Regions from separate parts of the Rhodococcus sp. NPDC056960 genome, predicted to be linked through region 1. Evidence: riboswitches for the same ligand, from Rfam matches in the RefSeq annotation. Region 1 holds a riboswitch; each other region holds the start of a gene.

The links. A riboswitch is a leader RNA that binds a small molecule or an ion and turns the genes downstream of it on or off. The one in region 1 is predicted to bind S-adenosylmethionine.
Region 2: linked by a shared signal. The riboswitch ahead of ACFTWF_RS06785 (putative leader peptide) and the one ahead of ACFTWF_RS09365 (bifunctional o-acetylhomoserine/o-acetylserine sulfhydrylase) in region 1 are both predicted to bind S-adenosylmethionine.
Region 3: linked by a shared signal. The riboswitch ahead of ACFTWF_RS06745 (putative leader peptide) and the one ahead of ACFTWF_RS09365 (bifunctional o-acetylhomoserine/o-acetylserine sulfhydrylase) in region 1 are both predicted to bind S-adenosylmethionine.
Region 4: linked by a shared signal. The riboswitch ahead of ACFTWF_RS18600 (aminotransferase class V-fold PLP-dependent enzyme) and the one ahead of ACFTWF_RS09365 (bifunctional o-acetylhomoserine/o-acetylserine sulfhydrylase) in region 1 are both predicted to bind S-adenosylmethionine.

Annotation. Positions count from the first base shown of each region.
Region 1 covers NZ_JBHURF010000005.1:52,144-59,594, forward strand. Annotated here, with positions in the region: gene trpS (tryptophan--tRNA ligase) at 1-1,031, opposite strand, end outside; gene ACFTWF_RS09350 (exodeoxyribonuclease III) at 1,084-1,890, opposite strand; gene ACFTWF_RS09355 (MFS transporter) at 1,926-3,152, opposite strand; gene ACFTWF_RS09360 (NADP-dependent isocitrate dehydrogenase) at 3,304-4,527, opposite strand; SAM riboswitch class IV at 4,802-4,922, shown strand; gene ACFTWF_RS09365 (bifunctional o-acetylhomoserine/o-acetylserine sulfhydrylase) at 5,039-6,322, shown strand; gene ACFTWF_RS09370 (homoserine O-acetyltransferase) at 6,319-7,443, shown strand.
Region 2 covers NZ_JBHURF010000003.1:326,768-334,218, reverse strand. Annotated here, with positions in the region: gene ACFTWF_RS06810 (LLM class flavin-dependent oxidoreductase) at 1-69, opposite strand, end outside; gene ACFTWF_RS06805 (dipeptide ABC transporter ATP-binding protein) at 62-1,720, opposite strand; gene ACFTWF_RS06800 (ABC transporter permease) at 1,717-2,637, opposite strand; gene ACFTWF_RS06795 (ABC transporter permease) at 2,630-3,622, opposite strand; gene ACFTWF_RS06790 (ABC transporter substrate-binding protein) at 3,626-5,275, opposite strand; gene ACFTWF_RS06785 (putative leader peptide) at 5,419-5,502, opposite strand; SAM riboswitch class I at 5,507-5,600, opposite strand; gene ACFTWF_RS06780 (NtaA/DmoA family FMN-dependent monooxygenase) at 5,648-7,042, opposite strand; gene ACFTWF_RS06775 (LLM class flavin-dependent oxidoreductase) at 7,058-7,451, opposite strand, start outside.
Region 3 covers NZ_JBHURF010000003.1:317,669-324,858, reverse strand. Annotated here, with positions in the region: gene ACFTWF_RS06765 (GNAT family N-acetyltransferase) at 1-353, opposite strand, end outside; gene ACFTWF_RS06760 (ABC transporter substrate-binding protein) at 365-1,336, opposite strand; gene ACFTWF_RS06755 (amino acid ABC transporter ATP-binding protein) at 1,388-2,170, opposite strand; gene ACFTWF_RS06750 (amino acid ABC transporter permease) at 2,167-3,075, opposite strand; gene ACFTWF_RS06745 (putative leader peptide) at 3,305-3,379, opposite strand; SAM riboswitch class I at 3,387-3,483, opposite strand; gene ACFTWF_RS06740 (sulfite exporter TauE/SafE family protein) at 3,695-4,462, shown strand; gene ACFTWF_RS06735 (HAD-IIA family hydrolase) at 4,539-5,324, shown strand; gene ACFTWF_RS06730 (LppA family lipoprotein) at 5,346-5,885, opposite strand; gene ACFTWF_RS06725 (alpha/beta hydrolase) at 5,882-7,190, opposite strand, start outside.
Region 4 covers NZ_JBHURF010000011.1:27,783-35,233, reverse strand. Annotated here, with positions in the region: gene ACFTWF_RS18625 (hypothetical protein) at 1-279, shown strand, start outside; gene ACFTWF_RS18620 (YbaK/EbsC family protein) at 314-787, shown strand; gene ACFTWF_RS18615 (flavin reductase family protein) at 952-1,461, shown strand; gene ACFTWF_RS18610 (hypothetical protein) at 1,467-2,093, opposite strand; gene ACFTWF_RS18605 (putative leader peptide) at 2,143-2,211, opposite strand; gene ACFTWF_RS18600 (aminotransferase class V-fold PLP-dependent enzyme) at 2,240-3,535, opposite strand; SAM riboswitch class IV at 3,587-3,701, opposite strand; gene ACFTWF_RS18595 (purine-cytosine permease family protein) at 4,431-5,912, shown strand; gene ACFTWF_RS18590 (TetR/AcrR family transcriptional regulator) at 5,941-6,564, shown strand; gene ACFTWF_RS18585 (nitrilase-related carbon-nitrogen hydrolase) at 6,561-7,451, shown strand, end outside.

The DNA of each region.
Region 1 (7,451 bases):
CCCTTCGGTGTCAGGAACCCTACCTTCTCGTACACGGCCGCCAGGGTCTGCGACGACACTTCACGGGCGCGGTGGGCGCCCGCCGCGATGACCCGGTCGAGCTCCGCCTCGTCCGAGAGGTAACCCTCCACTTTCGCCTTCAACGGTGTCACGAATTCGGCGAGAACGTCGGCCGTATCGGTTTTCAGATCGCCGTAGCCCTTGCCCTCGTACCCGGCCACCAACGTCTCGACCGGGGTGCCGGACAGCGCCGACTGGATCGTGAGGAGGTTGCTCACACCGGGCTTGGCCTGCGGGTCGTAGCGGATCTCGCGTTCGTTGTCGGTGACCGCGGACTTGATCTTCTTCGCCGACACCTTGGGGTCGTCGAGGAGATTGATCAAGCCGGCCGGGCTGGGACCGGACTTGCTCATCTTCGACGTCGGATCCTGCAGGTCGTAGATCTTGGCGGTGCCCTTGATGATCTGCGCCTCGGGAATGACGAACGCCTTCCCGAACCGCGTGTTGAACCGCTGCGCGAGGTCGCGGGCCAGTTCGAGGTGCTGACGCTGGTCCTCGCCGACGGGGACCCGCTGCGGGCGGTAGAGCAGGATGTCGGCGGCCATCAGCACCGGATACGTGAACAGCCCGACGCTCGCGTTCTCACTGCCCTGCTTCGCCGACTTGTCCTTGAACTGCGTCATCCGGCTGGCTTCGCCGAAACCGGTGATGCAGTTGAGAACCCATGCGAGCTGCGCGTGCTCGGGAACCTGACTCTGGACGAACAGGGTGGCGCGGTCGGGGTCGATCCCGAGCGCCAGCAACTGCGCCGCCGCGATCTTCGTGCGGCGGCGCAGCTCCTTCGGATCCTGCGCCACCGTGATCGCGTGGAGGTCGGGGATGAAGTAGAACGCGTCGAAGTCGTCCTGCAGCGGCACCCACTGCTGCAGCGCACCCAGGAAGTTGCCGAGGTGGAACGAGTCGGCGGTGGGCTGGATGCCGGAGAGCACCCGCGGTTTCGCGGTGGGTTTCTGAGCTGCAGGGGTCGACATGAGTACTGATCTTTTCACGTGGGCCGTGACGACACGAATCAGATACCGCCCGTCACCGGTACTGGACGGTGACCGGCGCGTGATCGGACCACCGCTGGTCGTAGGTTTCGGCACGTTCGACGACGGCCTGCTTGGCGCGCTCCGCCAGTTCCCGGGTGGCGATCTGGTAGTCGATCCGCCAGCCGGAGTCGTTGTCGAACGCCTTCCCGCGGTACGACCACCACGAGTACGGGCCCGCGACGTCGGGATTCAGCTGACGGACCACGTCGGTCCAGTGCGCATCGTCCGCGAACAGCGCCGACATCCACTCCCGCTCGTGGGGCAGGAACCCGGAGTTCTTCTTGTTCGTCTTCCAGTTCTTCAGGTCCAGTTCGGTGTGGGCGATGTTCCAGTCGCCGCAGACCACGACGTGCCGTCCCGCCGCGGCGGCGGTGCGTGCGGTGTCGGTGAGGTACCGGGCGAAGGAGTCCATGAACCGCTCCTTCTCCTCCTGCCGCGGTGTCTGGGCCTCCCCGGAGGGCAGGTACAGACTCGCCACGGTCAGGTCGTCGAAGTCGGCCTCGAGGTACCGGCCTGCGGCCGCGAACTCGTCGTCACCGTGGCCTACCCGGAACGCGTCGGCCGGCCTGCGGGACAGGATCGCGACGCCGTTGCGTCCCTTCGACGACGGTTCCGCGGACACCAGGTTCCATCCGCCCTCCAGGGCGGGCGCGAGCGTCTCGGCCAGTTGCTCGTCGGACGCCCGGGTCTCCTGCAGACACACGACGTCGGCCTCCGTGCGCTCGATCCACTCGGTGAGCCCCTTGCGGGCGGCGGCGCGAACGCCGTTGACATTGACGGTGGTGATGATGTGTGGCACGGCAAGCACCGTAGCGGACGCGTACGACAGCGCGGCTACCGAGACGAACGGGCGCTGCGGCGTTCCATCGCGACCGCCACGGTGAGAACCACGAGACCCGCGACGGCGAGCAGCGCACCCACCGCGGCGGGCGCGGTGTAGCCGTAGCCGGCCGTGATGACGACGCCGCCGATCCACGCCCCGAACGCGTTCGCGATGTTGAGTGCCGCGTGGTTGAGCGAGGCGGCGAGGGTCTGCGCGTCGGCGGCGACGTCCATCAGCCGGGTCTGCAGTCCGGGCACCATCGACGCTCCCGCCGCACCGACGAAGAACACGAGCAGCAGCGCCGTGTACGGGTTGTGGGAGGCGGTCACGAAGATCCCGAGCAGCACCCCGAGCGCGGTCATCGAGGCGAACAGGCCGGGAATCAGCGCCCTGTCGGCGAGCTTGCCGCCGATCAGATTGCCTGCGACCATGCCCAGCCCGTAGATCATCAGGGCCAGCGGCACCAGCGACCGTGACAGTCCGGCGACGTCGGTGAGCGTGGTGCTGATGTATGTGTAGACGGCGAACATGCCACCGAAACCGACCATGCCGATGATCAACGTCATCCACACCTGCGGGCGGCGCAGGGCACCGAGTTCGGTGAGGGGATTCGTCATCCGCATGGCGGCGAGCGCGGGCACCCACGACCAGATCGCCCCCAGGGTCACCACACCGATCACCGCGACCAGGGCGAAGGCGCTGCGCCAGCCGAGCGACTGGCCCAGCCACGAGGCGACGGGCACGCCGACGACGTTGGCCACCGACAGTCCCATCATGACCAGCGCGACCGCCCTGGCCCGCCGGCCGCGGTCCGCGAGGTGCGCCGCGACGAGGGCCGCGACACCGAAATAGGCGCCGTGCGGGAGGCCCGCCACGAACCGTGCAACCATCAGCACCCCGTAGTTCGGTGCGAACACGGTGGCGGCGTTGCCGATCGTGAACGCTGCCATCAACGCGATCAGCAGCGTCTTGCGGGGCACCCGCGCGGTCAGGGCCGCGATGAGCGGCGCACCGACGACCACGCCCAGCGCGTACGCCGAGATGACGTGCCCGGCGATCGGCTCGGTGATGCCGAGGCTCGACGCCATCTCGGGCAACAGGCCCATCGCCACGAACTCGGTGGTCCCGATCCCGAAGCCGCCGAGAGCCAGCGCGATCATGGCGAGCGTGCGGACGGACGGATGCTGGGCGACGACACCGACGGGACCGGACGGGCGGGCAGGCGCGGAAGTAGTCACGAAGAAGAGTCAACGACCGCACCCCGGGATCTCTTCCCGCGTCCGCCGTGGGGTGAGCACACTCACTTCCCCGGCGCACCTCCCCGGGAGACGACGAACGGGACGCCCCGACGTGGGGAGCGTCCCGTTCCGTACTGCCGTCGTGCGGTGTCTACTGCTCGGCGATCGCCTTCTGGAGATTGATGTCCAGCGTGCCGAGGAACTCCTCGGTGGTGAGGTAGCCCTGGTCGCCGCCGACCAGCATCGCGAGGTCCTTGGTCATCTGGCCGCCCTCGACGGTCCTGATGACCACGTCTTCGAGTTCCTGCGCGAAGCCGATGACGTCGGGGGTGTTGTCCAGCTTGCCGCGGTGTTCGAGTCCACGGGTCCACGCGAAGATCGACGCGATGGGGTTGGTGGACGTCGGCTTGCCCTGCTGGTGCTGACGGTAGTGACGCGTCACGGTGCCGTGCGCGGCCTCCGCCTCACACGTCTTTCCGTCCGGGGTCAGCAGCACGGAGGTCATGAGACCCAGCGAACCGAAGCCCTGCGCGACGGTGTCGGACTGGACGTCGCCGTCGTAGTTCTTGCAGGCCCAGACGTAGCCGCCCTCCCACTTGAGCGCCGACGCGACCATGTCGTCGATGAGGCGGTGCTCGTAGGTGAGGCCCGCCGCGTCGAACTCCGGCTTGAATTCGGTCTCGTAGACGTGCTGGAAGATGTCCTTGAACGCGCCGTCGTACGCCTTGAGGATGGTGTTCTTCGTCGACAGGTACACCGGGTAGTTCTGCTGCAGGCCGTAGTTGAGCGAGGCGCGCGCGAAGTCCTCGATGGACTTGGTGAAGTTGTACTGACCCTGGACGACGCCGCCGCCCTCGGGGAAGTTCACCAGTTCGTGCTCGATCGGCTCGCTGCCGTCCTCGGGCGTGTAGGTGATCATCACCTTGCCGGGACCGGGGACCTTGAAGTCGGTGGCGCGGTACTGGTCACCGAAGGCGTGACGGCCGATGATGATCGGCTTGGTCCAGCCCGGAACCAATCGCGGAACGTTGGAGATGATGATCGGCGCGCGGAAGATCGTGCCACCGAGGATGTTGCGGATCGTGCCGTTGGGCGACCGCCACATCTTCTTGAGGCCGAACTCCTCGACGCGCGCCTCGTCCGGGGTGATGGTCGCGCACTTGACGCCGACGCCGTGCTTCTTGATCGCGTTGGCGGCGTCGACGGTCACCTGGTCGTCGGTCTCGTCCCGGTACTCGATGCCGAGGTCGTAGTACTCCAGATTCACATCCAGGTAAGGATGGATCAGCTTGTCTTTGATGAACTGCCAGATGATGCGTGTCATCTCGTCGCCGTCGAGTTCGACGACGGTGCCCTCAACCTTGATCTTGGACATGGGTGCTTCGCGTCCTCCTAGGAAGATTCCCTGGTTACACGGTTGCGGGCGCACTTCCTGAGTGGGTCCGCGAACGGTTCGCTTATCAAACGTAGACGGTCACAGCGGCCCCTGGGAGACCGCGCTTTAACAAGACAAGCGTACTGCTATGCGCCGGGCCCGCAACCCACGGGGCGCCGGAAGCCACCCCTACCGACGGGTAACTTTTGCCTGCTCGTGGCCCTGATCGGTGCCGTTTCCGGTCGTTCGACCCCAGCCGCTAAGATTCACCACAGGTCATGAGTGCCAGCAACGAGCCCCGGCTAGCTGGCCGGCAACCCTCCACCGCGGTGGGGTGCCCCGGGTGATGACCTGGTTCCCTGATTCATACAACAGTCGGGTGACAAGCGCGGGTCCGACATCGGAGGTTCATGATGTGTTGTTGTTGTCGTAGATAGACCCCAGACAAGCCCTGCGCGCGAACGGACAGCTCGTCGTCCGCGCCTCGTCAGACCACTGGAGTAGACAGCACATGACCGAGAACTGGTCGTTCGAGACCAAGCAGATCCACGCCGGGCAGACGTCCGACGCGACCACCAAGGCGCGGGCGCTGCCGATCTACCAGACCACCTCGTACACGTTCGACAGCACCGATCACGCTGCCGCGCTGTTCGGTCTGGCCGAACCGGGCAACATCTACACCCGCATCATGAACCCCACGCAGGACGCGGTCGAGCAGCGCATCGCGGCCCTCGAAGGCGGCGTCGCCGCGCTTCTGCTCGCGTCGGGTCAGGCCGCCGAGACGTTCGCGATCCTGAACCTCGCCGAGGCCGGCGACCACATCGTCTCCAGCCCGCGGCTCTACGGCGGCACGTACAACCTCTTCCACTACTCGCTGCCCAAGCTCGGCATCGAGGTCTCGTTCGTCGACGACCCCGACGACCTCGAGCAGTGGCGCGCCGCCGTCCGCCCCAACACGAAGGCGTTCTACGGCGAGACCATCTCCAACCCGCGCAACGACGTCCTCGACCTGCCCGGCATCTCCGGGGTCGCGCATCAGCACGGCATCCCGCTGATCGTCGACAACACGGTGGCCACCCCCTACCTGATCCGACCCCTCGAGCACGGCGCGGACATCGTGGTGCACTCCGCCACCAAGTACCTCGGCGGGCACGGCACCGCGATCGCCGGGGTCATCGTCGACGGCGGCACGTTCGACTGGACCCAGGGCCGCCACAGCAACTTCACCACGCCCGACCCGAGCTACCACGGTGTCGTCTTCTCCGAACTCGGACCGCCCGCGTTCGCCCTCAAGGCACGCGTGCAGCTGCTGCGCGACCTCGGCTCGGCGGTCTCCCCGTTCAACGCGTTCCTCATCGCGCAGGGCCTCGAGACCCTCAGCCTGCGCATGGAACGCCACGTGTCGAACGCGACCGCGGTCGCCGAGTACCTCGACGCCCGGCCGGATGTCGTATCCGTCGGATACGCCGGGCTCACGTCCTCGCCCTGGCACGAGCGGGCGAAGCAGATCGCCCCGAGAGGCGCGGGCGCCATCGTGACGTTCGAGCTCGCCGGCGGCATCGACGCGGGCAAGAAGTTCGTCAACGCGCTCACCCTGCACAGCCACGTCGCGAACATCGGCGACGTCCGGTCACTGGTGATCCACCCGGCGTCCACCACGCACTCCCAGCTGACCCCCGAGGAGCAGGCCGCGAGCGGCGTCACTCCCGGACTGGTCCGGCTGGCTGTCGGCATCGAAGGGATCGACGACATCATCGCCGATATCGAGACCGGACTTACGGCGGCGGCATCTTGACAGTGAGCGCAATACAGAACCTGCCCGTGGCGGACGGACGTCTCGGCACCCTGGACATCGGCCCCCTCGAACTCGAGAGCGGAGAGGTCCTCCCCTCGGTGACGCTCGCCGTGCAGCGGTGGGGTGAGCTGTCCCCGAACCGGGACAACGTGGTGCTCGTCGAGCACGCCCTCACCGGTGACTCCCACGTCACCGGACCCGTCACCGACGAGCACCCCTCCCCCGGCTGGTGGACGGGAATGGTCGGGCCCGGCGCGCCGATCGACACCGACGAGTGGTGTGTCGTCGCCACCAACGTCCTGGGTGGCTGCCGCGGCACCACCGGTCCCGGTTCGATCGCCGAGGACGGTCGCCCGTGGGGCAGCCGCTTCCCGGAGATCTCCATCCGCGACCAGATCGCCGCCGAGAAGAAGTTCACCGACCTGCTGGGCATCGAGAAGCTGGCGTCCGTCGTCGGTGGTTCGATGGGCGGAATGCGCGCACTCGAGTGGGCCGTGACCTACCCGGACCGGATCGCGTCCGCGCTCGTCCTCGCCGTCGGCGCCCGCGCGACCGCCGACCAGATCGGCACGCAGACCACCCAGATCGAGGCCATCACCAGCGACCCCGACTGGCAGGGCGGCGACTACCACGGCACCGGCCGGATCCCGCGCTCCGGATTGCGCATCGCCCGGCGGATCGCGCACCTCACGTACCGCACCGAGAGCGAGCTCGACTCCCGGTTCGCGAACTCTCCGCAGGACGACGAGGACCCGTGGCGCGGCGGACGGTACTCCGTCGAGAGCTACCTCCAGCACCAGGCGGACAAGCTGGTCGGCCGGTTCGATCCGGGCACCTATGTACTCCTGTCGGAGGCCATGAACCGCCACGACGTGGGCCGCGGTCGCGGTGGTATCGCCGCCGCACTGAGCACGATCACCGCACCCGTGATCGTCGGCGGAGTCGACTCCGACCGCCTCTACCCGATCCGCCTGCAGGAGGATCTGGCCGACGACATCCCCACGTGCGACGGCCTGCGGGTCCTCAATTCACGGGACGGCCACGACGGGTTCCTCACCGAGGCCGCGGCGGTCGCGAAGCTGCTGTCCGAAACGATGCAGCTGGCACGCGCCGGGCGCTGACCCCGGCG
Region 2 (7,451 bases), on a different contig from region 1:
CCAGGACTGCGGATGAATTCCCGTGCCGTACAGATCGACGGCGACGAGTGGGGAGCGTGGCTCAGGCATGAATCGATTCCTTCGGCTGCGGGGAACGGGGGCGCACGACGGATCGTCCCGGGATCGCGTCGAGCAACTGCCGGGTGTAGTCGTGGCGGGGTTTGTCGAAAATTTCTGCCGCGGTACCGAATTCGACGATCTGACCGGAACGCATCACCGCGACCGTGTCGCTGATCTGCCGGACCACGGCGAGGTCGTGCGAGATGAAGAGATAGCTCAGGCCGAGGTCCCGCTGCAGATCGTCGAGCAGACCCAGGATCTGCGCCTGCACCGAGACGTCCAGGGCCGACACCGGTTCGTCGAGCACCACGAGTTCGGGATGCAGGGCCAGCGCCCGGGCGATGGCGACTCGCTGACGTTGCCCACCGGACAGTTCGGCGGGCCTGCGGCCCAGGAAGGTGCGGGGCAGCGCGACCTGGTCGAGCAGTTCGGCTACCCGCGCCGCTCGTTCGGTCCTGGTTCCGACACCGAACGCACCGAGGGGTTCCGCCACGATGTCCGAGACGGCCAGTTTCGGGTCGAGCGAGGCGTACGGGTTCTGGTACACGATCTGCACCCGCCTGCGCAGGGCACGCAGCGCGCCGCCACGCAGGGTGGTGACGTCCCGGCCGTCGAACTCGACGCGTCCCGCGGTGGCGGTCTCCAGCCGGATGGCGATCCGCGCCACCGTGGACTTCCCCGACCCGGATTCCCCGACCAGCGACAGGGTGCGTCCCCGCGGGACGTCGAACGACACGTCCCGCACGGCGTCGATGGCCGTGCGCCGGTCGATCCGGAATGTCCGGGACACCCCGCTCACGCGCAGCAGGACGTCGGGGGCGACTCCGCCGTCGTGGTCGTCGAGCCGGGGTCCCCGCTCCACGGAGAGGCTGGGTGCGGCGGCCAGCAGGGTGCGGGTGTACTCGTGCTGCGGGTTCTCGAGGATCTCGCGGGCGGGCCCCGACTCCACCACCTCCCCCTGGCTCATCACCACGATCCGGTCGGCCCGGTCCGCGGCGACGCCCAGGTCGTGGGTGATCAGCAGGACCGCGGTGCCGGATTCGGCGATCCGTGCGTCGAGGTGATCCAGAATCCGGCGCTGGACGGTGACGTCGAGCGCGCTGGTCGGCTCGTCCGCGATCACGAGTTCGGGGCTGCACGCCAGCGCGATCCCGATCAGGACACGCTGCCGTTGCCCGCCCGACAGGTCCTGTGGGTACTGCCGCGCCCGCACGTCCGGGTTGTCGATCCCGGCCTCGGCGAGGATGCGCACCGCCTCGAGTTCGGCGGTCCGCCGGTCGGCGAGTCCGTGGATCCGCAGTACCTCCGCCACCTGCGCCCCGACCCGCTGGACGGGGTTGAGGGAGGTCGTCGGGTCCTGTGGGACGAGGCCGATTCGGGCGCCGCGGATCCGGCCCAGCGCGCGCTCGGACTGCGTGTCGAGGCGTTCGCCGTCGAACGTGACGGTGCCGCCGACGGTGCGGCCGTTGCCGCCGAGCAGTCCGAGGATCGCATGCGCCGTGGTGGATTTCCCGGAGCCGGACTCGCCGACCACCGCCACTACCTCGCCCCGGCCGACCGTCAGGTCGACGCCGTTCACGGCCACGACGGGATCGCTCACACTGCCGTACGCCACCCGGAGTCCGGAGACCTGCAGCAGCGGGATGTCGTTCGCGCTCATCGCACTTCCCTCCGTTCGAGTGCATGTCCGAGCCGGTGCGCCGATAGCACGACGGCCACGATCACGACCCCGGGAAGGGTCGTCATCCACCACGCGGTGGCGAGGTAGTTCCTGCCCTCCGAGATCAGCGAGCCCCACTCCGGGGTGGGCGGCACCGCGCCGAACCCGAGGAAGCTCAGCGACGACACGGCGAGCACCGCCATGCCGAACTCGACGGCGGCGAGCGCCACGACGGGCGCGTACGAGTTGCGCAGCACGTGCCGACGCAGGACCGTGTGCCAGCGGACGCCCGACGCGAACGCCGCCTCGACGTACAGCGACCTGCGGACGCGCAGCACCTCCGACCGCATTACCCGGGCGAAGTTCGCGATCAGCGACACTCCGACGGCGACGGCCACGTTGACCGTGCCGAACCCCAGCGCCGTCACCAGCGCGAGCGAGAGCAGCAGCGCGGGGATCGACAGGAGGACGTCGACGATTCGCATGAGCACGGCGTCCAGCGCGCCGCCGACCGCGCCGGACAGCAGACCGATCAGCGAACCGACGGCCAATGCGATTCCCACTGCCAGCAGCGTTGCGGTCAGGGACAATCCGGCTCCGTGGACGACTCGGGTGTACACGTCGCGTCCGATGTTGTCGGTGCCGAACCAGTGTGCGGCGCTGGGCGCCTGCAGTTTCCGGGCGGGTACCCCGACCAACGGGTCACCGCTCGCGAACACCGACGGCGCCACCGCGAATCCGACGGCGAGCAGGAGCACGGCCGCCGCGACGACCGGCACGACAGTGTGCCGCAGCCATGCAGGCACGCCGAGTGCGCGACGGTGTGTCCCCGGCGTGATCGGGGGCGGAGGTTGTTGCGGGGCGGGGTCGAAACCCTCGGCCTCGTCGAGGAGTTCCCGGGTGAGGATGTCAGACATGAACCTTCTCCTCCAGATCAGCGCGGTCGTCGGCGGCGTGGCGGCTTCGCCTGCCCTCGACGATCCGGGGATCGATCAGCGGGTAGAGCAGATCGACCGCGAGATTGACGAGGACGTAGACGAGGGAACTCAGCACCACGATCCCCTGGACCACGGGTATGTCCTGCGCCATCACCGACGTCTGTGTGAGCCGCCCGACGCCGGCCCGCGAGAACACCGTCTCCACGACGACCGATCCGGCCAGCAGATTGCCCACGAGCACACCGGCGATGGTGAAGGCGGGAATGCTCGACAGCCGCAGCGCGTGCCGCGTCTGGATTCGCCGGCGCGACGCGCCCTTCGCCCGCGCGGCCTCGATGAACGGCTGCCGCCACGTGGTCTGCAGACTCGCCGCGAGCACCTGGGCGATCACCGCGCCGGTCGGCAATGCCAGCGTCACCGCGGGGAGCACCAGAGCGGCGACCCCCTGGTCTCCGAACGCTGGGAAGGCCTTCAGCCGGAACGAGAACAGCTGCAGCAGAATCAGACCCACCCAGAACGTCGGCACCGCGACACCGAGCGGCGGCAGCGAGAACAGCAGGTTTCGCAGCCACCGGATGCCTGTGTAGGTGGCGAGGAACGCGACGGACGTCCCGAACGCCACGGCGAGGACGAGCGCCGCGAAGGCCAGCGCGAGCGTGCTGGGCAGCGCGTTCCCGATCGCCTCGGTCACCGATTGCCCGGTGGCGATGGAGTACCCGAAGTCGCCGCGCACGGCATGGCTCAGCGAGTTCCAGTACTGCACCCACACCGGCTGGTCCAGGCCGTACCGCGCCTGCAGTTCCGCGACGGCGGCCGCGTCGACCGTGGTTCCTGTGGACGCCGAGTCGACGGCGATGCTCACCGGGTCGGACGGCAGCAGGAACAGCACGGCGAACGACACGGTGAACGTCGCCCACAGCACGGCGACCGCCTGCAGAACCCGGAGTCCGAGGTAGCGAATCATGGCTCAGCGTCCGCTGATCCAGGTGTCGAAGAACTGGAGCCGGGCCGAGGCCTCGAACTTCAGGTTCTGCACGGTCGGGCCCGCGCCGATCGCCTGCGACAGCTCCACCGTCGGGATCCACAGACCGTTGCCCAGCACCTGCTGCTGGGCGTCGGCGAGGAGTGCGCTCCGCTCGGCGGTGTCGGTGGTGGCCAGCTGCTTCGCCAGCACGTCGTCGAGCGCGGGAATCGCGTTCCGGCTGTTCAGGTTGCGACCCTCGAGACCGAACTGGGTGCGCAGGATGTCACCGTCGGCGCGAGTGCTGTTGTAGTAGGTGGCGTCGAAGTCCTTCGAATTCTGGCGGGCGGTGGCTTCCGGGGTGGACACGAGGTCCAGTTGCAGATCGACGCCCACCTCCTTCAGCTGCTGCTGCACCAGTTCGAGGATGGCCTGGTTGCCGGCGAACACCGAACTGAACAGAACCGGGAAACCGAGCTTCTGGCCACCCTTCTCGCGGATGCCGTCGGCGCCGGGCATCCAGCCGGCCTGATCCAGAATCGATTTCGCCTTTTCCGGGTCGTACGTCACGTCCGGCAGGGCGACGTATCCCGGGGTGCGGCTCGCCAGCGTGCCGGTGGCGGGCTTGAAATTGGGGCCGAGCACGGTGTCGACCAGTTCCTGCCGGTTGATCGCCGGGACCAGCGCGCTGCGGACGACGGGGTCGACGAGCGGTCCGCGGGTCACGTTGGGCTGGAAGCCGAACGGGGTCCCGGGATTCGACGTGGTGAGCACCCGTCCGCCCGCGCCCTCGATCTGCGGGGCGTCCTGCGGCAACGCGTCGCTGATCGCGTCCAGCTGTCCCGAGGACAGGCTGCCCGTGCGGACACCGGATTCGGGGACGACGCTGAACTCGATGGTGTCCAGGTAGGCCTCGCCGTCGTGGCCGAACACGTCGGAGCCCCAGTCGTATCCGGCACGCTTGGCCAGGGTGACGGATTTGTCCTGCTGGTAGTCGGCGTATGTGAACGGTCCGGTACCCGAGATGTCGCCGGTGCAACGCTCTTCGGCGGACTTCGCGACGGAACTGTCGGACAGGATGCCGAGCTGCGGGGTGGACGACGCCTGCAGGAACTGCGCGTTGGGTGCGGCGAAGTCGACCTGCGCGGTCAGCGGGTCGACGACGGTGGTGCCGGTGTACCCGGTGAGATAGCTGGCGGCCAGTGCGGCCTTGGCCCCGGTGAGGGTGTTGACGACGGCGTCGAGGTTCTTCTTCACCGAGTCCGCGGTGAAAGGTGTTCCGTCGCTGAACGTCACTCCGTCCTTCAGGTGGAACGTGAAGGAGGACGCGTCGGCGTCGGTGTCCCAGCTCTCGGCCAGCCACGGCTTCAGTTCGCCCGTCTCCGGGTCCTGATCGGTGAGCGAGTCCACCACCTGACGAGCCACGTAGATCGTCTGGTTCGTGCCCGACTGTGCGGGGTCTGCGCACGTGGGTGCCTGGGACAGGCCGTAGCGGAGGGTGCCGCCGGGCTGCGGCGGTCCCGCATCCGCCGCGGTGGAACTGCCGGAACCGCCACCGCACGCGGTGAGCGCCGTGGCCAGCACGGCGGCGGCGCCGATTCCCGCGGCGATGCGGGCACCGCCGCGGGAGGACGAGGACAAAGGTACTGAGGGCACCGAGAACTCCGTGATCTCGAAGAAGTGCCGTGCGCGCTGCCCGTCGTAGGGGCAGCGCTCACGCGCACAGGAAGGTGAAAGGCACCGGATCCGAGGCGGATGCGGTGTGACGAACCGGAACCCCGAGGTGGCGGGGTGGCGGGTCAGCTGAAACAGATGGAGGTGGACAGCCGGCAGAGATCGACGTGCAGGCGCCCCCAGGCGCTCACGAAGCCTTCGGTCAACATGGTTCCTCCATCGATCCCGGCGGTAGCACCCGCACCCGCAGGACGGGGGGTTGCTGCGACGTCAACGAGCCAGGTCTCTCGGTCGCTCTGGATGGTCGTTACCGAGTGTAAGAGATCGTCGGTCGCCGCGCCACACGGGCCCCGGCTACCCGGTGGCCTGCCGGGGTGGAAGCTCCCGCCGCGACAGCGGGGGCCGGAGACCGAGGTGCTCGCGCAGGGTCGAACCTTCGTATTCCGTTCGGTACGAACCACGCTCCTGCAATTCGGGTACCAGCAGGTCGACGATGTCGTCGAGTCCGGTGGGCACCAGGTACGGCGAAATATTGAAGCCGTCCGTCGCTCCGCTGCGCACCCAGCGGGTGAGTTCGTCGGCGACCTGATCGGGTGTGCCGGCGAAACCGGAACGCTGGGTGGTGGCGATCGCGACCTGGCGCAGCGACAGGTTCTGCGCCTCGGCCAGGGCACGCCATTCCCGCGCGATGGCGAGCGGATCCTTCCCGTCTCGCGCCGCCCCGCGGGTGACGGAGATCGGTGCTGGGACCGGATCGAATTCGGGCAGTGGACCGTCGGGGTCCCGATCGGACAGGTCGCGACCCCACACCTGCCCGACCAGCGACAGAGCCGTCTGGCCGGTGTACTGGCCTTCGAGGACCCAGCGGACCTTCTCCTCGACCTCGGATGCCGTCTCCGCGAGCACGATCTGCGTGCCCGGCAGAATCTTCACGTCGTCCTCGGGGCGTCCGGCACGGCGCAGTCTCGCCCGGATGTCCTCGGCGAAGGCGAGCGCGTCGTCGAAATGAGTTCCGTGCCGGGAGAAGATCACCTCGGCGCGGCCGGCCGCGAAGTCGCGGCCCGCCGGGGAGTCGCCGGCCTGGAAGATGACGGGGTGGCCCTGGGCACTGCGCGGCAGGGTCGGGGTGATCGCGACGTCGAATTGCGACGTCCGGCGCGTCACCTGCTGCACTCCGTCCGGGGCCACCCACGTCGGCGCGTCGGTGCTCGTCGCGACCGCGTCGTCGGCCCACGCATCCCAGATCGCGCGAGCGGTGTCGAGGAACTGGCCGGCCCTCTCGTACCGGTCCAAGTGGTCGAGGAAGCCGCCGCGGCGGAAGTTCTCGCCGGTCCAGGCATTGTCCGTGGTGACGGCGTTCCAGCCGGCCCGGCCACCGGACAGCAGGTCCAGCCCGGACAGCCGCCGGGCGAGGTCGGCAGGCTCGTTGTAGGTGGTGTTCTGGGTGGCCACCAACCCGATGTGCCGGGTGATGCCGGCAAGCGCCGCGAGTTGGGTGATCGCGTCCGGGCGGCCGACGATGTCGAGATCGAGGATCTTGCCGCCCTGTTCCCGCAGGCGCAGGCCCTCACCGAGGAAGAAGGCGTCGAACAGGCCCCGCTCGGCGGTCAGGGCGACCCGACGGAACGTCTCGAAGTCGATCTGCGAACCGCTCGACGGGTCCGACCAGATGGTGGTGTGGTTGACACCCTGGAAGAAGACACCGAAATGCACCTGGGCGCCGGGTCTGGCGTACGAATTGTCGGTCATGGTCTCCACAACCTTTCAGCGAGAGGAGTCTTCGAGGCGCTCCGCCCGGAAGCGGTTGACGGGACGGTCGAGGCCGAGCGTGCCGCGCAGGGTCGCACCGGGAACGGGACGGTGGGCGGCACCGGCGCGCAGAAGTGCCGGGATCACGTACCGCGCCAGCACCGGAAGATCCTCGTCGACGACAGCGGGATGCAGTCGCACACCGTCGACGTGCGCATCCAGTGCGCGCAGCAGTTCCACCAGCCCGGAGGCCTCGCCCGCGAACGACAGCCGCCCGCACGGCGGGGCGGGCGTGGTGGCGCCGAGTGCCACGTCGAGTTCGGCGAACACGAGCGCCGCCCCGCGGTCCTTCGCCCGTGCGGCGGCGTCGGCGATGTCACCGGGTGTAGCCCCGGACACCAGCACCACG
Region 3 (7,190 bases), on a different contig from region 1:
GCGTAGCCGGCGCGGACGATCGCGGCCTCGAGTTCACGCAGCACGATCCGTCCGAGGCCCCGGCGGCGGTGCGCCGACGAGGTCCAGATCCGTTTGAGCTCGGCGGTGTTCTCGTCGTACCGGCGAAACGCCCCGCCCGCCAGCGGCGTCCCGTTCTCGACGAGCACGAGCAGTGCGCCGCCCGGCGCGGCGAACTCCTCCGCCGGATAGGTGGTGAGGTCCTCGTAGATCTCGTCGCGGGTGCGCCCGTACCGGGTGCTGTATTCGATCGCCAGTTCGTCGAGCAGCGGCGCGGCCAGTGGATCCGTCTGGTCGACGAACACGGCCTGCACGGAGTCGGTCCTCTCGGTCACTGTTCCTCCTGTCAGCTGGTCTTGGGAAGACCGGGCGGGTTGACGATCGACGTGTCGACCGCCTCGTTCGCGATGTTCCAGCGATCGAGAACCTGTGCGTACGTGCCGTTCTCGATGATGTGGTTGATGGCCTCGTTGACGGCGGTGATCAGCCCGTTGTCCTTCTTCGTGAGCACGGCGATCTCACCCTGGAGCGCATCGCCCGCACCGGAGAAGGTTCCGGCGATCTCGGTCTCCCCGGCCTGCGCGACGTGGAACGACGAGGACGGGTTGGGGCCGAAGTACGCGTCGATCCGGCCCGACGCGAGAGGCAGGTAGTAGTCGGTGGTGTTCTGGTAGTAGGTGATGTCGGTGGGTTCGAGCCCCGCCGCGACGTTCTGCTCGCTCCACTTCACCAGCAGTGCTTCCTGATTGGTGCCGGAGGAGACCGCGATCTTCAGGCCCGCGACGTCCTTGGGCTCCTTGATCTGGATGCCGCTGCCCTTCTTCGTCTCGAACGCGACCGTGTCGAGGCGGTACGTCGAGAAGTCGTACTTCTCCTTCCGCTCCTCCGTAACGGTGACGTTGGAGATGAAGGCGTCGGCCTCCCCCGAGTCGATCCGGACGAAGTTCTGCGCCCAGTCGGCGGCCTGCAGATCGACCTTCAATCCGAGGACGTCACCGATCAGGTACGCGAAGTCGGTCTCCGTGCCGATGAGCGTCTTGTCGTCGTCGGCGTAGAACCGCAGGGGCGGGGCCGAACCGGCGCTGCCCGTCACGACGAGCGTCCCGCGGTCGCGGATCTGCTGGGGAACCTTCGCGGCGATCGAGTCGACCTCGTCGGTGGTGATGCGATTCTGGTCGGCGGTGAGGTTGTAGCCGGCGGCCGAGGTCGGCCCCGATCCCTCGTCCTCGACGTCGCCGCCCCCGCACGCGGCGGCGAGCAGCGCGACGGTGGTGAGGGTCGAGGCCAGGATCTTCGTACGGAACCGTGCGGTGGACATGTGTGCCTTTCGGGGATCCACACCGATCGTGTGGGGAACAGGTGTGGTGAATCAGAGAACTCGGGAGAGGAATGCCGTGGTGCGGTCGTGCTGCGGGTTGTCGATGACCTGTGCGGGCGGGCCCTGTTCCACGACGACGCCGGCGTCCATGAACACGGCGGTGTCGGCGACCTCGCGGGCGAAGCCCACCTCGTGGGTGACGATGACGAGGGTGGCGCCGTCGCGTGCCAGTTGCTTGATGACGGCCAGCACCTCGCCGACCAGTTCGGGGTCGAGCGCGGAGGTGGGCTCGTCGAACAGGATCACCGCCGGACGCAGCGCGAGAGCCCGGGCGATCGCCACCCGCTGCTGCTGTCCGCCGGACAGTTGTCGCGGGTACTCGTGGGCCTTGTCGCCCACCCCGACCCGCTCCAGGAGTGCCTTCGCCTCCACCTCGACCGCGGCCCGGTCACGGCCCTGCGCCGACACCGGCGCCTCGATCACGTTCTCCAGCACCGTGAGATGCGGGAACAGGTTGAAGTTCTGGAACACGAATCCGATCCGGGACCGCTGCTTCAGGATCTCGCGCTCACGCAGTTCGTGCAGTTTGCCGCCCTTGCGCCGGTACCCGATCAGGTCACCGTCGATGCGAATGGTGCCCCGGTCGACCTTCTCCAGGTGATTCAGGGTGCGCAGCAGCGTGGACTTGCCGGAGCCCGACGGGCCCAGGATCACCGTCACCTCTCCCTTCCGGACCAGCAGGTCCACGCCCTGCAGGACGTCGAGTGCACCGAAGGACTTGTGCACTCCGCGCACCTCCACGGCGAACTCCGCCGGCTGGGCGTCGACCGTCATTTCGTGGCACCTCTCGGTACGGAGACACCGGCATCGCGGATCTCGGCGAACTTCCGGGTGACCTTCTGCCACGGGGTCGGTGGCAGTGCCCGAGCCGATCCGCGTGCATAGTGCCGCTCGACGTAGTACTGGCCGATCGACAACAGCGTGGTCAGGATGATGTACCAGATCGTCGCGACCATCAGCAGTGGCACGACGCGGCCGTTCCTACCGAAGATCACCTGTACCTGGTAGAACAGTTCGGCGATCGCCATCGTCGACACGATCGAGGTGCCCTTGAACAGGCTGATCACCTCGTTCGCGGCGTTCGGGAGGATGCCACGCATGGCCTGGGGCAGAACGATCTTGAAGAACTGGCGCCGGCGGGGTATGCCCAACGATTGCGCCGCCTCGATCTGCCCGTGGTCCACCGAGATGATGCCGGAGCGGATGATCTCGGCGGAATACGCGGCCTGATGCAGGGCCAGTCCGATAACGGCGGCGGTGAAGCCGCTGATGACGCCGTTGACCTCGAACGTGAAGAAGCCGGGTCCGAACGGAATGCCCAGCGACAGAGTCTGATACAGGTACGTGATGTTGAACCAGAACAGCAACTGCACGATCAGCGGGATCGACCGGAACGCCCAGATGTACACCCAGGCGATCACCTGCAGTACCGGGTTGTGCGACAGGCGGCTGACCGCCAGCACCACACCGAGCGCGAACCCGAGGACCGTCCCCCACAGCGTCAGCTTCACCGTCATCCACAGCGCCTGCAGCACGGAACCGGCGGTGAAGTACTTGGCGAACGTCGCCCAGTCCCACCCCGGGTTGGTGGCGAGACCGTGGACGAACTGCGCGAGCAGCACCAGGACGACGACGCTGACGACCCACCGCCACGGATGCCACCTCCGCGCGACTTCCAGTGCCGCGTCCTCGGGCCGGTCACCGTCGCCGGAGGGTGCGGAATCGAGGGGTGCGGCCGATCGCGCCCGGACGGGGGCGCTCACGTTCGCTCACCACTTGGAACAGACATCACTGAGGCGGCCTTTCACCTGGAGCGGGACGAGTCGAGGCGCGCGTCTACCGCCTTCTGCGGGCGCGCGTCAGATGCTCACCGGGCGTCGCGCCTGGTGAGCGTGGTGCGAGAGATCGTCAACAGTGGCAGGAAGTGGTCCGGCACAGGTCGATGTGCCGTCTGCGCCATGCTGGGCGCGCGAGGTAGTTCATGTGCTGCCTTCCATCGATCCCGGCGGTAGCACCCGCACCCGAAAGATTCGGAAGGGTTGCTGCGACGTCAACGAGCCAGGTCTCTCGGTCGCTCTGGATGGTTGAAGCGAACACTAGCCGCCTTCCCGCACGCCGTCAACACGAGGTATTCCCCTGCAACACAGGGGAAATGGTTTCGGAGGAACCAAGAATCACCGTGCGCAGAAGTGCTGACATCTGCCGGGGATTGCGGTTGAATCAGCCGCGGAGCGGTGCATCGCCGCGGTCGTGCGACCCGGCTGCCCGGCCGCCGCGGGCCCTTGTAACGTCGCCTCGGTGACACCACTCGAAGTCATCGCAATCCTGGTAGCCGGTGTCGGCGCCGGCGCGATCAACGCCATCGTCGGCAGCGGCACGCTCATCACCTTCCCCACCCTGGTCGCCTTCGGGTTCCCCCCGGTGACGGCGACGATGTCGAACGCCATCGGTCTGGTGGCCGGCGGCGTGTCCGGCACGTGGGGATACCGGCGAGAGCTGGCCGGGCAGGGACCGCGGCTGCGATGGCAGATCCCGGCGTCGCTGACCGGTGCAATTCTCGGCTCGTGGTTGCTGCTGCATCTACCCGAGACGGTGTTCGAACTCGTCGTCCCGGTGCTGCTGATCCTCGCCCTGATCCTGGTGGTGCTGCAACCGAGGATCCAGGCGTGGGCCAAGCAGCGGGGCAGCCACGAGGCGGGCCTGAGCGCGACGCGCCTCGGCCTGCTCACTGCGGGCACGTTCGCCGTGGGCGTGTACGGCGGATACTTCACCGCCGCGCAGGGCATCCTCCTGATGGGGGTGATGGGCGCGATCCTGCCCGAGAGCCTGCAGCGGATGAACGGCGCGAAGAACCTGCTGTCGCTGATCGTCAACGTCGTGGCCGCGACCGCGTACACGCTCGTGGCCTTCGACCGGATCAGCTGGGCGGCCGCCGGCCTCATCGCGGTCGGCTCGCTGCTCGGCGGTGTCCTCGGCGCCCGTTACGGTCGCCGGCTGTCGCCGACCGCGCTACGGGGAACCATCGTCGTCGTCGGCCTCATCGGACTGTTCCGGCTGCTCGCATAGTCGCGCATGCCTCCTCCCGCTCCCTCATACTGGGTCGGTGAGCAACGAAGTAGAGCACCCGGGCTGGACATACCTGATGGACATGGACGGCGTCCTCGTCCACGAAGAGCACCTGGTTCCCGGAGCCGACCTGTTCCTGGCCGAACTCCGCGAATCCGGCACCCCCTTCATCGTCCTGACCAACAATTCGATCCGGACGCCACGCGATCTCCGCGCCCGACTTCTCCGCACCGGCCTGGACATTCCCGAGGAATCGATCTGGACTTCTGCGCTGGCCACCGCGACATTCCTCGCGAACCAGCGTCCGGGCGGCAGCGCGTACGTCGTGGGCGAATCGGGGCTCACCACCGCGTTGCACGACATCGGGTACGTCCTCACCGAGAACGACCCCGACTACGTGGTTCTGGGCGAGACCCGCACCTACTCGTTCGAGGCCATCACCACCGCAATTCGTCTGGTGGAGAGGGGCGCTCGCTTCATCGCCACCAACCCCGACCCCACCGGACCCTCACGGGAGGGTTCGCTTCCGGCCACGGGATCCGTTGCGGCACTGATCAGCCGGGCCACCGGTCGCGACCCGTACTACGTGGGCAAGCCGAACGCGCTCATGATGCGCTCGGCGCTCCGCGCCATCGGCGCGCACTCCGCGAACACGCTGATGATCGGCGACCGCATGGACACCGACATCGTCTGCGGCCTCGAGGCCGGGTTGCAGACCATCCTCGTACTCACCGGCATCTCGACGCGCGATTCGGTGGAACTGTTCCCCTACCGCCCCACCGCGGTCCTCAAATCCGTCGCCGATCTCGTCGGCCGCACGTCGGATCCCTTTGCGGCTTCGCCGCCCGTGAGTACTTCTTAACCGCCGGACGTTAACAAGTACTCACGACCGGCGGCAGCCGGTGATGCCCCGGATCGACGCCGCCTCGGATGTCCCTAAGGTGATCCGGTTCCCGTCGTCGCTGGACAACGTGACGTCGTGGTGTCCGGGCCGGTCGACGTGAACGTGGAGTCGGCTCATTCCGGCCTCGGCGGCGATCGCACGTGCCGCGGCCAGCACCGCCGGCCATTCGGTGTCGCCGATCGGGAGGTCGGACAGCAACGCCTGCGTGGTGACGGAGAGCCCGTCCGTGTACGCGTACGGTCCCGGGCATCCCCCGCCCTGGCTGCGTTCCCGGTGCCACCGCCATTGCGTGCCGGGGGCAATCGCGGCGGCGGCCTCGCCGATCCGGACTACCGCGTCGGTGACCTGCCGCTCGGTGGCCGCGAGCGAGGGCCGGACGCTCAGGCTCTCGGCCGCCGCCGCGATCTCGTCGTCGCCGAAGTTGTACGGGTTGTCGGTCACGCCACCACATCCGCTCGTCAGGATCGCCGCGCCGATCACGGCGACCGTCTTCGCTGTCCATCCGCCCCGGACCGTCACCGGACCGCCAGGTCCGGCAGACCCGCCACGATCACGGCCATGTTGTACCCGGACGTCCGCATGGTGCCGTCGCCGCTGGACCGCGGATATTCGCTGTGCCCGTTGGCGTCTTCCCGCCGCACTCCGTCGGGTGTCGTCGCCTCACGCACCGACAGTTGTTCGAGGTCGGTCTGCACGGGATCGGGTCCGAGCCGGCCGAACCCGTCGACCATGCTGATGGGGTCGTCGTGCGCGCGCATCACGAATCCGTGGCCTCGAGCCAGCCCGAGGTCCGATTCGTCGTTCGCGTGGAACCCGGGCGAGCCGTAGAACACGGCGTCGTCGACGGGTTGTCCCGGGCCCGGATCCTGCAACGCGAGGCCCTGGGTGTACGAACCGTACGAATGACCGAGCGCGGTGATGTGCGGGTCGGGCTTCTGCGAGGCGACGTCGAGGCCCTCGTAGAAGGATGCGAGTTTCGGGGCGCCCGCGGTCGCGCGGTCGGACTGCCAGGAGTCGAGGAGCCATCCGCGGCCGAGATTCTGGTCGAGGAACGGCACGTCGTAATTGCCCGGACCGATGGTGGTCGGCGGCTGATACCCCAGCCACGCAATCGTGGACACCGTGTCGCCCGTGTGGCCGGCCAGGTCCAACTGCCGTTCGGTCTCGGCCTTCAGGGCCTGTGCCTCGTCGGTCATCCCGCGCAGTGACGCCATCGTCGTGTCGATGCCCGGAGTGGTGACCGAGATGTGGTCGGCGGTGTCCGGGTCGCCGAGCGCGAACGCGGCCATCGTCCGCTCACCCGACTGCAGGTCGAGGAGCATCAGCCGTCCGTCCGGGTGATCGCGCACGAGCCGCTCGAGGTCGTCCAGATCCCGCAACTTCTGCTCGGTGTACCACAGGGCCGCGTCGTCGTCGGTGAACGCTCCTCCGAACATGTTGTGGCCCAACCTGTCCCGGAGCCGGTCGCGCTCGGCCTCCCAGCGCGACCGCTCGTCGTCGAACCGGCTCACGTTCGCTTCGTGCCGTACTGCCGAGGGGATGCCGTCACGGTTGCCGACCCACTCGGGATGCCGATCGATCACTTCGCGGCGCTGGGACGGGGGCAGGGCCTCCCAGTACGCGCGGTTGTCCGGTGGGGAGCCGTCCGGCGGCGGCGCCGGGGCGGACAGTTCGGGACCGGCCGGGCCCGCCGCGCCGGGGTCGAGTTCGCCGTCCGCGGCCCGTGTCAGGGCAGCGGCCGCGTCGGCGACGAGGTCCTCCGTCTGGAGTATCAGCGCCCGGGCGGCGGCGCGGACTTCTTCACGCAGCGCCACCGCCGAGCCG
Region 4 (7,451 bases), on a different contig from region 1:
GTGATTCTGGGCAACCCCAGCGCCGGCGGGGCGTTCGGTTCCAACGTCATCCCCGCCTTCTATTCGGCCATCGGCCGCTGGATCACCCCCGGCGCCGGTACCGAGGGAATTCGCAGCATCGTGTACTTCGACGGCGTCGGGCTGGGACAGCCCGCACTCGCCCTCGCGCTGTACTCTGCGGTCGGTCTGGGACTGCTGTTCGGGTTCACCGCCAGACGTCTCCGGAAGGCGGAATCGACTACGCCCCGTTCCGATGTCGTGTCGGACGACGCTTCTTGATGTCGTTCCGGAGGAATGGACCTACTCTTGGTTCATGCCGACGCCCCTGCACCCCCACGCCGCGCATGTCGCCGAGACACTGATCGCGCGAGGACACCATGGGGTGATCGTGACCCAGCCCGACTCCACCCACTCCGCGGCCGAGGCAGCGGAATCCCTGGGCGTCGACATCGGGGCCATCACCAAGTCGCTGGTGTTCCTTCTCGACGACGATCCGATCCTCCTTCTCGTGTCGGGGGCGCACGAGGTGGATCTGGCGAACACCGGCAAACGGCTGCAGGGAAATCTGACCCAGGCACCTCTCGACATGGTGCGGATAGCCACCGGCCAGCCGATCGGCGGTATCGCCCCGCTCGGCCATCCCACCAATCTCCCGACCTATGTCGACAACGCCTTGTCGGAGCACGCGGAACTGTGGGCGGCCGCCGGGCACCCGGACACCGTGTTCCGCACGTCGTTCTCGGAGTTGGTGCGGATCACCGCCGGCCTCGCGATCGACGTCGACTGAACCCCTGTCTGCAGCGCCCCTATAGTTGACGGCACATCTCGTGACCGCGAGTGGCACAGTGACCCGCACGGGCCGACCCGGAGAATGATGTGTCCGACAGAGCCGAGCACGCCGAGACCGTCGATGGTTCGCGTCTCCCCCGCGATCCCCGACCCGCGCCCGGAATCAGCGCGGACGACTACCGCGCAGCCCTGCGTCGTCACCCCGCGGGGGTCACCATCGTGACCCTCGACGCCGGATCCGGCCCCGTCGGCTTCACCGCGTCCTCGTTCTCCTCCGTGTCCCTGGATCCGCCGCTGGTGTCGTTCAACATCGCGAACACGTCGTCGAGCATCGAGGCGCTGCATTCAGCGGAGTCGCTGGTGATCCACCTTCTCGGGGAGCACCAGCAGCACCTGGCTCAGCGATTCTCGCGCAGCGCCGACCAACGGTTCAGCGACGAGTCGCTCTGGGCGCGGCTCGGCACCGGCGAACCGGTCCTCCACGGAACTCCCAGCTGGTTGCGGGTCGTCGTGGACCAGTTGCTTCCCGTCGGCGACCACACGCTCGTGATCGGCCTCGTCACCCGCGTCCACGCCGAGGCCGACGACGATTCCGCGTCCGCTCCCCTGCTCTACCACGAGGGCCGGTACTACCGGCCCACGCCGCTGAGTTCGACGAACAACGGCAACTGACCGGATCAGGAAGCGAGCACCCGCTCGCGGCGGGGCAGGTCGAAGCGACGCAGCGCTTCGTCGACGGCGTCGGCGGACGTGACGAGGCCACGTTCCTCCAGCCACGGAAGGGTGCCGTCGACGAGCTGTTCCAGAACCCTCGGCAGCGACAGCGGCAGCAGCGTCACACCGTCGGCGACGCCAGCCGCCTGGATGTCGGCGATGAGCCCGGCCAGACCCACCGGAGTTCCGATGTACTGCAGCGACACTGGTTCACGCGGGGTCTCCAGCGCGCTGTCGAGGAGGGCGAGTTCCTTGCGCGCCGCACGGGCTTCGGTGGCGATGAGCACCTCGAGGTCCACCAGGACGGTGACGCCGTCGGGGTTCCGGCCGTCCGCGACGAGTTCGGCGCGGATCCGTGCGCGTTGCTGCTGCGCCTCACGCAGATCGGACGCCCGGATCCGGACGACGTTCGGCGGGAACGATGTGAGGTCGAGCTGATCCGTCGAATCGGCGGTCAGGTCCACCCAGTAGTCGGCGCCGTTGACGGGCCGCGTGCCCACGGCGCCCTCGGCCGCCGGGTGGTGACCCGATCCGGTCAGTTCGACGGCGACGCGAAGGGGACGGGAAACGAAGGCATTGTCTCGAGACATTGGGGTTCCTCGGGAATGACGTGTGAATGAAACGGAGCCGGCAGAACGGTCAGCTCGAACACATACCCGAGGCGGTTCGGCACAGATCGACATGCCGACGGCACCAGTGAGCAATCATTGTGCTCCCAGCCTGCGATGCCATGGGGTCATACTAGCGCGTCCCGCGAAAACCGGGTCTCCGGCACCGGATTCCACTGTCCGCTCTCCTTGGCGTAGTCCCAGTTCCGACGACCGGCGACCAGGGTGCGCACGGCCTCGACCAGCCGATCCACGTCTGCCGAGCAACTGCCGAGCCCGACACTCACCCGGACGGCGCCGCCGGGCCGCCCGAGGCGTCCCAGCAGCGGATGCGCGCAGAAGCGGCCGTCGCGCACTCCGATGCCGTGCTCGGCGGACAGGTAGGCGGCGATCTCCCCCGGCTCGAAGCCGTCGATCGTGAACGTCACGATTCCGACCGTGTCGGGGGCGTCCGACCACAGCCGCAGGAACTCCAGTCCGTCGACGCAGCCCAGTCCGTCGTGGAGCCGGGCGGTGAGCGCGGCCTCGTGTTCGGCCACGGTGCCGAAGTCCAGCGCGGACAGCGCGTCGCACGCGGCAGCGAGGGCCGCGGCACCGAGCACGTTGGGGGTGCCTGCCTCGTGCCGGGCAGGGGCGGGCGCCCACTGGGTGGATTCGACGGTCACGTTGCGCACCGCTCCGCCGCCCGCGAGGTAGGGGTCGGCGGCGTCGAGCCAGTCCCGGCGGCCCACCAGCACACCCGCGCCGAACGGGGCGTACAGCTTGTGCCCGGAGAACGCGAGATAGTCGACACCGCATTCCGCGAGGTCGATGCGGCGGTGCGGCGCGAGTTGCGCGGCGTCGACGAGAATCCTTGCACCGCAACGATGTGCAACCTCGGCGAGCGCCGCGATCGGCAGCACTTCACCGGTGACGTTGGAAGCGCCCGTCACCGCGAGCAGGGCGGTGGGCTTCGAGCACAGTTCCGCGACGAGCAGCCGGACGGTCTCGGTCAGTGTGTCCGCAGCCCGCACGACGCGAGAGCCCTTCCACGGCAACAGATTCGCGTGGTGTTCGATGTCGAGGACCACGGTGCTGCCGGGAACGCATCCGGCGAGCAGATTCAGCGAGTCGGTCGTGTTGCGGGTGAACACCACCACCTGGTCGTCGGTCGCACCGACGAACCGGGCAACGGAGTCGCGGGACTTCTCGTAGCAGTCGGTCGAGATCCGCGACGCGTAGCCGGCGCCGCGGTGCACGCTCGAATAGGTGGGCAGCAGCGCCGCGATGCGGTCGGTGACCTGCGCCAGGGCAGGGGCGCTGGCGGCGTAGTCGAAGTTGACGTAGGTGCAGTCGCCCCCCTGCACCAGCGGAACCCGCAGGTCGGAGCCCGAAACCTGGGCCAGCGGGGCAACACACACGTCGGCGGTCAATACAGCAGTCATCACGACATCCCTCGTAGTCAGGGACTCGTCGCAGGGTCGGTGCCCTCTCAGAGTCCGCGCTTGCCGGGTTCGGTGTGAACCTCAGCCTGGTCGTCACCCGGAGCACCCCGCCGCGGTGGAGGGTTGCCGACCAGCTAGCCGGGGCTTGACGCTGGTACTCGTGACCTGTTTCGAAGATTGCAGGATCGGCGCGCAGTTGTCAACCCGAAAGCCGGGAGGGCCCGGGGCCGCAGAGGTGAACTCGCGTCGGCGAGGCGTCACCCCGAGGAGCGGGGCCAGCCGATTCGCAATCGGGTTGAGGTCCAGATTGTTCGGGTCCGCCTTCGGTTTCGAATCCCACGGCTGGACGGCGGAGGGGTCGCTGCTGCGGAGCCGATCCGCGAGCACGTCCAGGTCGGCGCCGAAATCCTCGATCGCCGAACACTGTTCGGACCGCGTCGCCAGTACCGTCCGGCTGTCGTGCACCAAAGCCACTGCCCGGTAGAGTAATTCGGCACCGGACTCCGACAGCCCAGACAGCGCGACCGCGAGCGGCCGGAGGTCCTGCCCCCTGCCGTCGAACGCTGCGCCGAGTTCCGTCACGACGTTGTGCGGCGCACCGCCCACCCTCCGTGCCAGATGAACCGGGCGCCCTCCCGGCTGCGGCGAGCCGGGACCGGTTCGCGGAACGACGGTTGACGTCGGCGGCAGACACGGGCACTCCGATGACGAAGAAATACATGAGATGAATGGTCACACTCATATCCAGCCCGAACTCGTCAGCTGCGCAAACTCCGCACCGTCGCCGATGTCGCACGCCATTCGCCGGTCTTGACTGAATTTTCAGTTTGGAATATCTTCGATACCCATCAGGACGTGATGACGGTCACCTCCGCCACCGAAAGTGAGGTCCGCAGTGTCCACGAATCTCGACCCGACGACGCCCCTCGACGACACCGCCCCCTCCCCACCGGAGGACCGTTTCGGACACGTCGAGACGATCGGCGTGGAGTACATCCCCGAATCGGAACGCGATTCGCGACCGCTCAACATGCTCGCCGTGTTCTTCGGCGGCAATCTGGCGTTCTCGGTGATCGTGTTCGGCTGGCTCCCCATCACATTCGGTCTCGGTTTCGGCAGCGCGGTCGCGGCCAGCGCGGTCGGCATCGGGCTCGGCACCCTCCTCATCGCCCCGCTGTCGCTCCTGGGCCCGCGCACCGGCACGAACAACACCGTGTCCAGTGGCGCGCACTTCGGAGTCAGCGGGCGGATGATCGGCTCCGGCCTCACCCTGCTGTTCGCCCTCGCCTACGCGGCGATCGCCGTGTGGACCTCGGGTGACGCGCTGATCGCCGCCGCGCACCGGCTGCTCGGCACCCCGATCGACAACGGCATGCTCGCGCTCGGCTACGGCATCATCGCCGCCGAAATCGTCGCCGTCGCGCTGTTCGGCCACGGCACGGTGGTCGCGCTCCAGAAGTTCGTGCTGCCCGTCGTCGCCGCGCTCCTGCTCCTCGGCGTGTTCGCCTTCGGTGGGCACTTCCACGGCGCGGGCGGGGGCGGCGACTATCTGCTCGGCGGATTCTGGCCCACCTGGATCCTGGCCGTGGTGCTGGCCGTCGGCGGCCCGCTGTCGTATGCCCCCACCCTGGGCGATTACAGCAGGCGGATCTCCCGCGTCCGGTTCTCCGACCGTTCCATTGTCGCGGCGACCATGGCCGGCATCTTCTTCGGACTGTTCCTCACCGCGGCGTTCGGGTCGTTCACCGCCTCGACGTTCACCACCCTCAGCGACTCCTACGTCGCCGACCTCGTCGCGGAGGCGCCCGGCTGGTACGTGCTGCCGATCGTCCTCGTCGCCCTGGCGGGCGGCCTCGGGCAGGGCGTCCTCAACGTCTACGCCAGCGGGCTCGACCTGGAAGCGCTGATCCCCCGGTTGCGACGCGTGCACACCACCCTGATCACGTCGGCGCTCGCCGTCGCACTGCTCTACATCGGCGTCTTCGTGGTCGACGCCGTGGATTCCATCACCGCGATGACGTTGGTGCTCAACGGTTTCGCCGCACCCTGGGTGGCGATCAACGTAGCCGGGTTCCTGGTGGCGCGGCGAGGTCGGTACGACCCCGTCGACCTCCAGGTCTTCAACCTCGGCCATAGGGGTGGGCGGTACTGGTTCACCGGCGGATGGAACCTGCGCGCCGTCATCCCCTGGGCGGCCGGATCCCTGTTCGGCGTTCTCGCCGTCGACACGTCGCTGTACTCGGGGCCCCTTGCCGACATCGCGCACGGTGTCGATGTCAGTCTTGTCGGATCGTCGGCCATCGCCGTGGCCGGCTACCTCGTCGCGCTGCGACTGTGGCCCGAACACGTGGCCCCGGTCGAGGCGCCGACACCCTGAGACGGCACGAATCGAAGGAGATTTCCCGATGAGCGAGCGACGCGACGCGATTCTGAAGGCCAGCGCAACGGCCATCGCCCAACGAGGCATCCGCGGGCTTCGCGTCAACGATGTCGCGGAAGTCGCAGGCGTGTCGCCGGGCCTGCTGTACTACCACTTCAAGGATCGCATCGGCCTCCTCGAGGCCGCCCTGAACTACATCAACGACCGCGCCCGCGCCTACCGCAGCGAAGGCGAGGAGTCCGGCGACTCCGCCCGCGACCGGCTCACCCGCTCCCTCCTCGGTGAGATCCAGGACCGCCCGGAGGTGGTGGAGAACTCGTTGGCCTGGAACGAATTACGCGCCTCCGCCGTGTACGAGGAGGCCCTGCGGGAGCCACTCGCACGGACCACCGCGGCCTGGGTCGCGGAGATCGCCGACGCGATCACGCAGGCGCAACTCACCGGCGAGATCTCCCGCTCACTCGACCCCCAGCCCACCGCGGTCACGATGACCGCCCTCGTCGAGGGACTGTCCGGGCGGTGGCTCTGCAAGGAGATCACCACCGCGGACGCCCACTCCCACCTGCTCGGCGCGATCGACATCGTGATGTCCGAGCCCACCGACCGCACCACCGACACCCCCGTCACCAGACCGAAGGAAGAACAATGACCATCCGCACGATCACCGCCCCGTCCGCACCCTCCTCCCCCGCACGCTCCACGGAATCCACACGCACTCCGCTGCGCGTCGGGTTGGTGCAGCACCGCTGGCAGGCCGATCCGGACGCACTGCGCACCGCGTTGACCGACGCGATCGGCGAAGCGGCGGCACTCGGCGCGGCGGTGGTGTTCCTGCCCGAACTCACGCTGTCGAAGTACCCCGCCGACGTCCGCGCAACCGGGACACCCGGTCGCGACGCCGAGGACCTGACGACCGGACCCACCTACAGTTTCGCGGCCGCCGCTGCCGCCCGCCACCAGGTCTGCGTCCACGCCTCGCTCTACGAGAAGGCCGACGGCCCGGACGGTCTCGGCTTCAACACCGCCATCCTCGTGGCCCCGTCCGGCGAACTGCTCTCCCGGACCCGCAAGCTGCACATCCCCGTCAGCGCCGGCTACTACGAGGACACCTACTTCCGCGGCGGTCCCGCCGACGACTCCTACCCCGTCTACCGGCCTGCCGAATTGGACGGCGCCGCCATCGGACTGCCGACGTGCTGGGACGAGTGGTTCCCCGAGGTGTCCCGCATGTACTCGCTCGGCGGCGCCGAAATCCTCGTCTACCCCACCGCCATCGGGTCGGAGCCGAGCTTCCCGGCATTCGACACCCAGCCGATCTGGCAGCACGTGATCGTCGGAAACGGCATCACCAGTGGCACATTCATGGTGGTCCCCAACCGCTGCGGCAACGAGGGCGGCATCGACTTCTACGGTTCCTCGTTCATCTCCGACCCCTACGGCCGCGTGCTCGTGTCCGCTCCCCGCGACGAGGAGGCGGTCCTGGTGGCCGACCTCGACCTGGATCAGCGCAAGGACTGGCTCGACCTCTTCCCGTTC